DNA from 2 places in the Desulfotomaculum sp. genome. Region 1 is predicted to be linked to the other one. Evidence: riboswitches for the same ligand, from Rfam matches in the RefSeq annotation. Region 1 holds a riboswitch; the other holds the start of a gene.
What was found. Region 1 has a riboswitch for FMN ahead of ribD (bifunctional diaminohydroxyphosphoribosylaminopyrimidine deaminase/5-amino-6-(5-phosphoribosylamino)uracil reductase RibD). Riboswitches for the same ligand answer to the same signal wherever they lie in the genome.

Region 1 (4,937 bases):
TTTCTGCCCGTCACGTGCATCTGACCAAAGAACACGTGGAAATATTATTTGGACCTGGTCATGTATTAACGAGATTCAAAGATCTTTCTCAACCAGACCAATTTGCCTGTGAAGAAATGGTAACCGTTGTTGGACCCAAGGGTGTTATTGAAAAGGTTCGCGTACTTGGACCTGAACGCAAGAAAAGCCAAGTAGAACTTTCTATTTCTGACTGCTTCAAAATTGGCATTAAGGCTCCCCTTAGAGACTCCGGCGATTTAGCAGGATCTGCCTCTGTAACAATAGTTGGACCTGCTGGCTCAGTAACCGTAGATGAAGGTGCTATCATTGCTGCTCGTCATATTCACATGCATACTTCTGATGCTGAAAAATACGGTTTAGAAGATGGCGATAGAATTTATGTAAGAGCCAAGGGACCCAGAGGAATTATCTTTGGGGATGTATTGGTTCGTGTAAGTGACAAGTACCAATTAGAAATGCATGTGGATACTGATGAAGGAAATGCTGTTGGTTTAAGAAACGGTGATGTCGTATATGCCTATAAGATCCATGGACATATTTCCGAGCTTGTAAAATAGATAAATAAGTAATCGCGTTAGAGGAGGGACCCCCCTTGTTAGTTTTAGTTGTTAACTGTGGTAGTTCATCTATTAAATATAAATTAATGGACATGACCCAAGAATCCGTGTTGCTTTCTGGCCTATCTGAAAGAATTGGGATCGCTGGTTCCAGAATTAAGCAGGAAAATAGTAAGGGTGAAGAATTGGTATTGGAGCAAGACCTGCCAAACCACAAAGCTGCCCTTGAGACCATTTTAAAATGCATTACCGATGAAAAATATGGTGCCATTAAGGACACCGCGGAAATTAAGGCTGTAGGACACCGTGTGGTACACGGCGGTGAAAAATTTAATACATCTGTGGTAATTGATGCTGAACTGATGAAGGTGTTAGAGGAAATGTCAGAATTGGCACCTCTCCACAATCCCCCCAATATTGTGGGTATTAAAACTTGTCAAGAACTGATGCCCCATGTAGCACATGTGGCAGTGTTTGATACTGCTTTCCATTCAGCCATGAGCAAGCAAGCATATACTTATGCTATTCCCTACGAATATTATGAGAAGTATAAAATTCGTCGTTACGGTTTCCACGGCACTTCTCACAAGTTTGTTTCTTATCGGGCAGCGGAAATATTAGGCAAACCCGTTGAAGAGTTAAAGATTGTTGTTTGCCATTTGGGCAATGGTTCTAGTATTTCTGCAGTAGGCAATGGGGTATCACAGGATACTTCCATGGGCTTTACTCCTCTGCCAGGTCTGCCGATGGGTACGAGAACCGGGGATATGGACCCAGCCATTGTTTCTTTCCTAATGGAGAAGGAGCAAATAAGTCTTGCAGATATTAGTAATGTCTTAAATAAGAAGAGTGGCGTATTGGGTGTTTCCGGTATCAGCAGTGATTTCCGTGACCTAGAAGATGCTGCCAACAAAGGCAACGAAAGAGCTGAATTAGCTTTGAGTATGTTTGCCTATGGTATTATTAAATATATTGGAGCTTACACAGCAGCCCTGGGTGGTTTGGATATAGTAGCCTTTACCGGTGGCATTGGTGAAAATTCCGTTGACATGAGAGCAAGGGTCTTAAAAGGACTTGCCTACACGGGTTTACAAATTGATGAAGAGAAAAACAAATCCCGGGGTAAAGAAGTTATCATCAGTAAGCCCGGTGCCCCCTTTGTAGCAATGGTTGTTCCCACCAATGAAGAATTAATGATTGCTCGGGAAACCAAAGAACTGGTTCAGTAGATCGTTTATTTATATAAAGTAAAGAAGTGTCGCGAAACTACCCCTTAGTAGTCAAGCGACACTTTTTTATAGGTACAAAAGGAACAGGTTTGTTGTCCCATTTGTACCACATGCATGATTTGAAACAAACTGGTCAAAATATAGGTAAAAACCTGAGTGGGTTATTTAAAGATTGACATACGAACAAACTCAGGAATATAATGGAGTTAAATTAATAAACAAAACCTTCAGGGTTAGGTGTAATTCCTTACCGGCGGTATGGCCAAAGGGCCAAGCCCGCGAGCCCCTTGGGGCATGATCTGGTGAGATGCCAGAGCCGACAGTTAAAGTCTGGATGGAAGAAGGTTATAGTTGAGCCTGCAAAAAGCATTCTTTTGCATGGCCTACTTGCCTTTGCCAAAAAGCCCTGATCCTTTCAGGGTTTTATTTTGTTTATTAGGCACAAAGAGTTTTTCTAAGGGGATGAAAAAATGGATCAGGACAGGTGCTATATGCAAATGGCCCTTGAACTGGCAGCCAAAGCAAGGGGCCGTACTAGCCCTAACCCCATGGTGGGGGCTGTTTTGGTAAAGGATGGCGAAGTGGTTGGCAAAGGTTATCACGCGAAAGCAGGTGGTGCCCACGCCGAGGTGGTTGCCTTGGCCGACGCCAAGGCAAGGGCTAAGGATGCCACTGTGTATGTTACTTTGGAACCCTGTTGTCATCATGGCAGAACGGGCCCCTGTACAGAGGCTTTGATCAAGGCGGGAGTGAAGAGGGTTGTGGCAGCCATGCTGGACCCGAATCCCTTGGTTGCTGGCAAGGGGCTAAATATTTTAAAGGATGCTGGTATAGAAGTAATATCCGGCCTGCTGGAAGAGGCGGCCAGAGAATTAAATGAGGTTTTTATAAAATACATTACAACCAAAAAGCCCTTTGTGGTATTAAAGGCTGCCACCAGTCTGGATGGCAAAATAGCAACTGCCAGTGGGGAATCAAAGTGGATTACCGGTAATGAAGCCAGAGCATATGGCCACCGGTTAAGGGATCAATATGATGCCATTTTAGTGGGAGTAAATACCGTATTGGCAGATAATCCGTCACTTACGGCGAGATTGCCTGAGGTCAGAGGCAAAGACCCCATCCGCATCATCGTAGATAGCATGGCCCGAACCCCTACTGCTAGCCAAGTGCTTATTCAGGAGTCGGCGGCCCATACGATTATTGCCACAAATGAGTCAGCACCGGTAGAACGTAAGGCAAGCCTAATGGCAGCCGGAGCAGAGATTATGGTAGTTCCTGGGGCAGGGCCAGGGGTAGATCTGGCTAAACTAATGGAACTACTGGGAGAAAAACAAATAGCCAGTGTATTAATCGAAGGCGGCGGGAAAATCAGTGGTTCTGCCTTAAATGCTGGTATCGTTGATAAGATTGCTTGGTTTATAGCACCCAAAATTATCGGGGGTGACCTTGCCCCTGGTCCTGTCCGGGGTGAAGGGATAACAAGTTTACAGGATGCCACCCAAATTTATCAGATGTCAGTGCAACCGTTGGGAACAGACTATCTCGTGACTGGTTATACCTCGAAAGGGGGGAATGGCATATCTTTACCGGAATTGTAGAAGAGATTGGCACCATTAGGGGTATATCAAAGGGACCGGATTCAGCCGGACTACATATTTTAGGCTCCAAGGTTCTGCAAGATACAAAAATTGGTGATAGTATCGCTGTCAATGGTGTTTGTCTAACCGTTACTACAATGGATAAAGGGACCTTTACCGCCGATGTAATGGCGGAGACACTGGCGAAAACAAACCTCAGGGATCTTAAGCCTGGCAGTCCGGTTAACCTGGAAAGGGCTTTGCGGCTTGGTGACCGCATGGGGGGGCATATGGTATCCGGTCACGTGGATGGGATAGGTACCATTGTTGGTAAGGAAAGATATGATATTGCCACCATCGTTACGATTCAGGCCCCACCCCAGGTGATGAAATATATTATTAAAAAAGGTTCCGTAGCCATCGATGGTACCAGTCTTACGGTGGTTGATTTTGCTGGGGATAAATTTCAAGTATCATTAATTCCTCATACAGCCCAGGCCACTGTCCTGGGAGACAAGAAGATTGGTAATTCTGTGAACCTTGAATCGGATATTATTGGCAAATATATCGAACGGTTATTACAGGGGCAGCAGGAAGACAAAGCTGCTGATAGTAAAATTAATCTGGAATTTTTAGCAGCCAACGGATTTTTATAAGGGGGAAAAGTCATGACATACAAATTTAATACAATTGAAGAGGCCATTGAAGATATTCGTGCAGGAAAAATGATTGTGGTCGTTGATGATGAAGATCGCGAAAATGAAGGTGACCTGGTCATGGCTGCAGAATTAGCCACAACAGAGGCTGTGAACTTTATGGCCACCTACGGGCGCGGTTTGATCTGTATGCCCATATATGGTCAGCGTCTTGATGAATTGGATCTGCCGGCAATGGTATCCAATAACACGGATCCCAATGGAACTGCCTTTACCGTATCCGTTGATGCAAAGGAATGCAGCACAGGTATTTCGGCTGTTGAGCGTGCCCTAACCATTAAAAAAATGCTAGATCCCAATACAAAACCCGAAGATTTACGTCGTCCAGGTCATATATTTCCCTTGCGGTCCCAGGAAGGCGGGGTTTTGGTAAGGACTGGTCATACCGAGGCTGCGGTGGATCTAGCTAGATTGGCAGGTCTAAGATCGGCCGGGGTTATTTGTGAAATTATGAAGGATGATGGGACCATGGCCAGGGTTCCCGAATTGGTGGAATTTTGTAAAACCCATGATTTAAAGCTAGTCACCATTGCGGAATTAATCAAATACCGCAGACACCACGAAAAATTTATTAAGAAAATTGAGTCGGCCCAAATGCCTACCCAATACGGTGAATTTACAGCAGTTGGCTATGAGAGCCTAATCGATGGCAAGGGACATATTGCCTTGGTCAAAGGGGACCTATCCAGTGTGGAGGCACCTTTAGTACGGGTTCACTCTGAATGTTTAACCGGGGATGTTTTTGGCTCCGTGCGTTGTGATTGTGGGGATCAATTGGCAAGGGCTATGCAAGCCATCGAAAATGAAGGGGTTGGCGTACTTCTTTACATGAGA
Region 2 (4,937 bases), on a different contig from region 1:
ACCAAGGAAACCCCAAGAATTTTACTAACTGGTTGCCCAGTTGGTTTCGGATCGGAAAAGGTTGTTCGTTTACTGGAGGAAAGTGGGGCATCTGTGGTTGCCTTTGAAAATTGCTCCGGCTATAAGGCTTTGGATCGATTGGTGGATGAGAGTGAAACCAAAGATGTCATGGTGGCACTGGCAGAAAAATACCTAAACATTCCTTGCTCCTGTATGACACCCAATGATGGCAGACTGGAATTAATTCATAAAATGGCGAAGGAGTATCAGGTAGATGCCATCGTGGATTTAACCTGGCAGGCCTGCCATACTTACAACATTGAAGCCTTTGTCATCCGGGATTATGTGCAAAACCAACTAAACTTACCCTATCTGCATTTGGAAACGGACTACTCGGAATCGGATGTAGAGCAATTGAGGGTTCGTGTGCAAGCTTTTCTTGAGTTAGTTCAAGGAGAATAAAAGTATGATTACAGCTGGCATTGATGTGGGTTCAGTTTCCACAAAGGTTGTGCTCTTAATTGATGATGAGATAAAATACCTGGTTCGTCCAACCGGTTGGAGTCCCCGGGATGCCGGTTTAAACACTTATCAAGAACTATTAAATTCTGTAGGATGTAAGACCAGTGATGTGGAAGCTATCGTTGGTACTGGCTACGGTCGGATTTCCTTGGGCATGATCGACAAAGCAGTTACGGAAATTCACTGTCATGCCAGGGGTGCCAATTACCTGGTTGGGCGGGGTGGCTTGTTAATTGATATTGGCGGTCAGGACAGCAAAGCCATTCTGATGAATGATCAAGGTAAGGTTATTGACTTTGCCATGAATGATAAGTGTGCCGCGGGAACCGGGCGTTTTTTACAGGTAATTGCTGCTGCCCTGGGGGTTGATGTCAGTGAACTGGGGGAGTTGGCAGAGGGTAGATCCCCCTTGGATATTAATAGCATGTGTACTGTCTTTGCAGAATCGGAAGTGATTAGTTTACTGGCCAAGGGTGCCGATAAGCGGGATATCATTGCTGGGATTCATCGGTCCGTAGCAAGGCGGGTTTGGGGCATGGCCAGCCGTTTCGGAGCCAACCAAGGTGTTATTTTCACCGGCGGCGTGGCCCAAAACCACGATGTTCGCAACCGTTTGTCCGAGGAAGCTGGTTGTTCGGTAATTGTGCCAGAAATCAGCCAGTTGGCCGGTGCGCTGGGAGCAGCCCTTTCTGCCAGGGAACTAACGAAAACGCATTAAATTAACCTCAAAAATGTCGTGGCCAAAAGCTACGGCATTTTTATATATGCTCGGCATGGGCCTTACCTGTAGGGTGAAAGTCCCAACGCGTAAGGCAATAAAGAGTTGACAAAAGTGGACGAGAAAGTATACTTACAAATAACGACTTATTCTCAGGGCGGGGTGAAATTCCCCACCGGCGGTATCTCAGTTATACTGAGGAGCCCGCGAGCGCTCTTTAACTTTAAAGAGGTCAGCAGAACTGGTGAAAGGCCAGTGCCGACGGTATAGTCCGGATGGAAGAGGATACGGCAGTCAGTAAAAATCTGCTCTTAATAATTATTTTAATTTATTTTGCATGAGTGCATGCTGTCTGTCTGGTGTGCCCTGATTCAAGTAAGTCCGACTAATTATTTAGGAGGAATATACTGTGAATCAAAATTTGCTAACTCGATTTGGAAATGCAACCGAAAGAATGGAAGCTGCTCTTGACGCACTTCGTAGTGGTCAGGGAATTTTAGTTACCGATGATGAAGACAGGGAAAACGAAGGGGATATTTTTTTTGCCGCTGAGTCTTTGACCAATGAGCAAATGGCCCTGTTAATCCGTGAGGGCAGTGGGATTGTGTGCTTGTGTTTACCGGAAGAAAGAGTCCAGGCTTTAGATTTACCGATGATGGTGGAAGTGAACACGAGCAGTTTTGAAACGCCTTTTACGGTTTCTATTGAAGCGGCAAGCGGAGTTACGACGGGTGTTTCCGCTGCTGACCGTGTAACTACTGTCAAAGCAGCGATTGCTGACCCTGCAAGACCCAATTTGCTGCGGCGGCCCGGACATATTTTTCCTTTGCGGGCTAAACGGGGCGGTGTGTTGGAACGACAGGGGCATACAGAAGCCAATGTAGACTTAATGCGACTGGCTGGCTTAAAACCTTATGGTGTATTGTGTGAATTAACAAATTCCGATGGTACAATGGCGCGGTTGCCTGAAATCGTGGCATTTGCCGAGAAGAATAATATGATTGTAGTTACAATTAGCGATATAATTGCTTATCGAATGGAAAAGGAAATCGTACCGCAACATGAACCGCAGTATACCTAACGGTACGTACAGTGGTAGGAGAGGAGGGGGGAAGCCCCCTCCTACTCAATCATCTTTCCTAATTTAAACATTAAATCGAAAGTGTATGATATCCCCATCTAGTACCACATACTCTTTTCCTTCCAATCGCAGCCTACCGTTTTCTCTGGCTTGGGCCATGGAACCAGCCCTTACCAAATCAGCATAGGAAACAACCTCAGCCCGAATAAAACCCCGTTCAAAATCGGTGTGAATAACACCGGCAGCCTGGGGAGCTTTCGTTCCAGCGGGCACAGTCCAGGCACGAACCTCTTGGACACCTGCAGTGAAGTAAGTTCGGAGTCCCAGCAGATGATAGGCCGCCCGAATGAGTTTATCCAACCCGGACTCTTCCAGGCCCAATTCTTCCAAAAAGAGCTTCTTTTCGTCTCCCTGCAATTCAGCAATTTCAGATTCCAATTGGGCAGAGACAGGGACTACGGTAGCATTTTCCAGTCTGGCATATTCCTTCACTTGTTGAACCAGGGGATTATTTTCAAAATCCTGGATGTCATTCTCGTCTATATTGGTGACATAGATAATTGGCTTTATCGTTAACAAATGAAAGGATTTAATCAAACTCATCTCTTCTTCCGAAAACGCCATGCTTCGTGCTGGCTTACCCTGGGCCAGAGCTTCTTCCTTTAACCTTTGGATTAACTGATACTCCGTTTTCGCCTGTTTATCCTGGGATTTGAGTTTACTGGCTAGCCTTTCCTGTCGACGCTCCATACTATCCAAGTCAGCCAATACTAATTCCAAGTTAATTACTTCAATATCATTGATTGGATCAATTTTACCGGAAACGTGAGTAATATCATTATTAATGAAGCAACGCACCACATGAGCAATGGCATCCACTTCCCGGATGTGTGCTAAAAACTTATTGCCCAAGCCCTCACCACGGCTGGCACCTTTCACTAAACCGGCTATATCAACAAATTCAAAGGTGGTTGGAACGGTCTTTTTAGGCACCACCAATTCAGTTAGTTTGTCCAGACGCAGATCAGGAACAGATACGACCCCTACATTGGGCTCAATGGTACAAAAGGGGTAATTTGCAGATTCCGCCCCCGCTTGGGTAATGGCATTAAATAAGGTGGATTTCCCCACATTAGGCAACCCGACAATTCCACATTTTAAAGACATTCAATTACTCCTTGTAAAAATATTTTAGGCATACCTTTAAAAGTATAGTAAGAAAAAATTTGCATGGCAAGTTAAAAAAATATTTAGTTATTATCGGTCATTGTTTGAAAAGTATCATTCTACTAAAACCCTGCGTTCTTAATTAACTTGTATGATTTGTATAGATTTGGGGTCCTGTAGAATGATATAGTATGAAATGAAGTGCTCGTTTTGGAATAAGCCAAGTTTGCTAAGAATTTGAGGTGAAATGTTTTCTATGCAAGGAACTTTAATTAAACATTTAGGAAAACATGTGGGTGAAGAGGTAACGGTTCAGGGCTGGTTGTACAATAAAAGGTCTTCAGGAAAGATTCAGTTTTTGATATTACGGGATGGTACTGGGATGGTTCAGGGAGTTTTAGTAAAGAAGGAAGCCCCGGAATTTTTTGATCTGGCTAAAGAACTTACCCAAGAATCAGCCATAAGATTAAAGGGTCTGGTGCGGGAAGAACCCCGTTCAATGGGGGGCTATGAGCTTACGGTTACTGGCTTGGAGATTATTAACCTGGCCCAGGAATATCCGATCTCCCATAAGGAGCATGGGGTGGACTTCCTAATGGATCGCCGTCACCTTTGGATTCGTACACCTAGGCAAAATGCCATTCTGCGTGTCCGGTCCGAAATAGAGCAAGCAGCGAGGGATTTCTTTCACCAAAATGACTTTACCCTGGTGGATAGCCCCATTATTACTCCGGCAGCCTGTGAAGGAACGACGACACTTTTTGAGTTGGACTACCACGGAGAAAAGGCCTTCTTATCACAGAGTGGTCAATTGTACAATGAAGCATCTGCCATGGCAGTGGGACGTATGTACTGTTTTGGACCTACCTTCCGGGCGGAAAAGTCTAAAACCCGTAGACACCTAATGGAATTTTGGATGATTGAAGCCGAGGCGGCTTTCTTTGATTTTGAAGATAATATGAAGCTGCAGGAAGAAATGGTTTATTTCATTGTTCAGCGGGTACTGGAACGCTGCCGTCCGGATTTAGAACGATTAGAACGGGATATTAGTAAACTGGAAGCCATCAAATTACCTTTCCCACGCCTTAGCTATACGGAGGCAGTGGAACTCTTAAAAAGCAAGGGTGAAGCCTTTGAATGGGGTGAGGACTTTGGTGCTCCCCACGAAACAATCATTTCAGAATGCTTTGACTCACCTGTATTCATTCACCGTTACCCCACTGAAATCAAGGCTTTCTACATGAAGCCAGATCCGGAGGACCCAAGGGTTGTGCTGGGGGCAGACCTAATTGCCCCAGAGGGCTATGGGGAGATGATTGGTGGGGGACAGCGTATCGATGACCTAAAGCTTTTAGAGGAAAGATTGGCAGAACATAAATTACCGAAGGAAGCCTTTGAATGGTATCTGGATTTACGCCGCTATGGCAGTGTACCCCATTCTGGCTTTGG

Region 2: another riboswitch for FMN. It lies ahead of ribB (3,4-dihydroxy-2-butanone-4-phosphate synthase); the one in region 1 lies ahead of ribD (bifunctional diaminohydroxyphosphoribosylaminopyrimidine deaminase/5-amino-6-(5-phosphoribosylamino)uracil reductase RibD).

What each region holds. Positions count from the first base shown of each region.
Region 1 covers NZ_CEVWQM010000003.1:88,104-93,040, reverse strand. Annotated here, with positions in the region: gene pduL (phosphate propanoyltransferase) at 1-578, shown strand, start outside; gene AC1U9Z_RS02510 (acetate/propionate family kinase) at 614-1,807, shown strand; FMN riboswitch at 2,027-2,157, shown strand; gene ribD (bifunctional diaminohydroxyphosphoribosylaminopyrimidine deaminase/5-amino-6-(5-phosphoribosylamino)uracil reductase RibD) at 2,278-3,408, shown strand; gene AC1U9Z_RS02500 (riboflavin synthase) at 3,390-4,043, shown strand; gene AC1U9Z_RS02495 (bifunctional 3,4-dihydroxy-2-butanone-4-phosphate synthase/GTP cyclohydrolase II) at 4,056-4,937, shown strand, end outside.
Region 2 covers NZ_CEVWQM010000024.1:37,663-42,599, forward strand. Annotated here, with positions in the region: gene AC1U9Z_RS13755 (double-cubane-cluster-containing anaerobic reductase) at 1-462, shown strand, start outside; gene AC1U9Z_RS13760 (acyl-CoA dehydratase activase) at 467-1,240, shown strand; FMN riboswitch at 1,385-1,531, shown strand; gene ribB (3,4-dihydroxy-2-butanone-4-phosphate synthase) at 1,650-2,321, shown strand; gene ychF (redox-regulated ATPase YchF) at 2,385-3,488, opposite strand; gene asnS (asparagine--tRNA ligase) at 3,745-4,937, shown strand, end outside.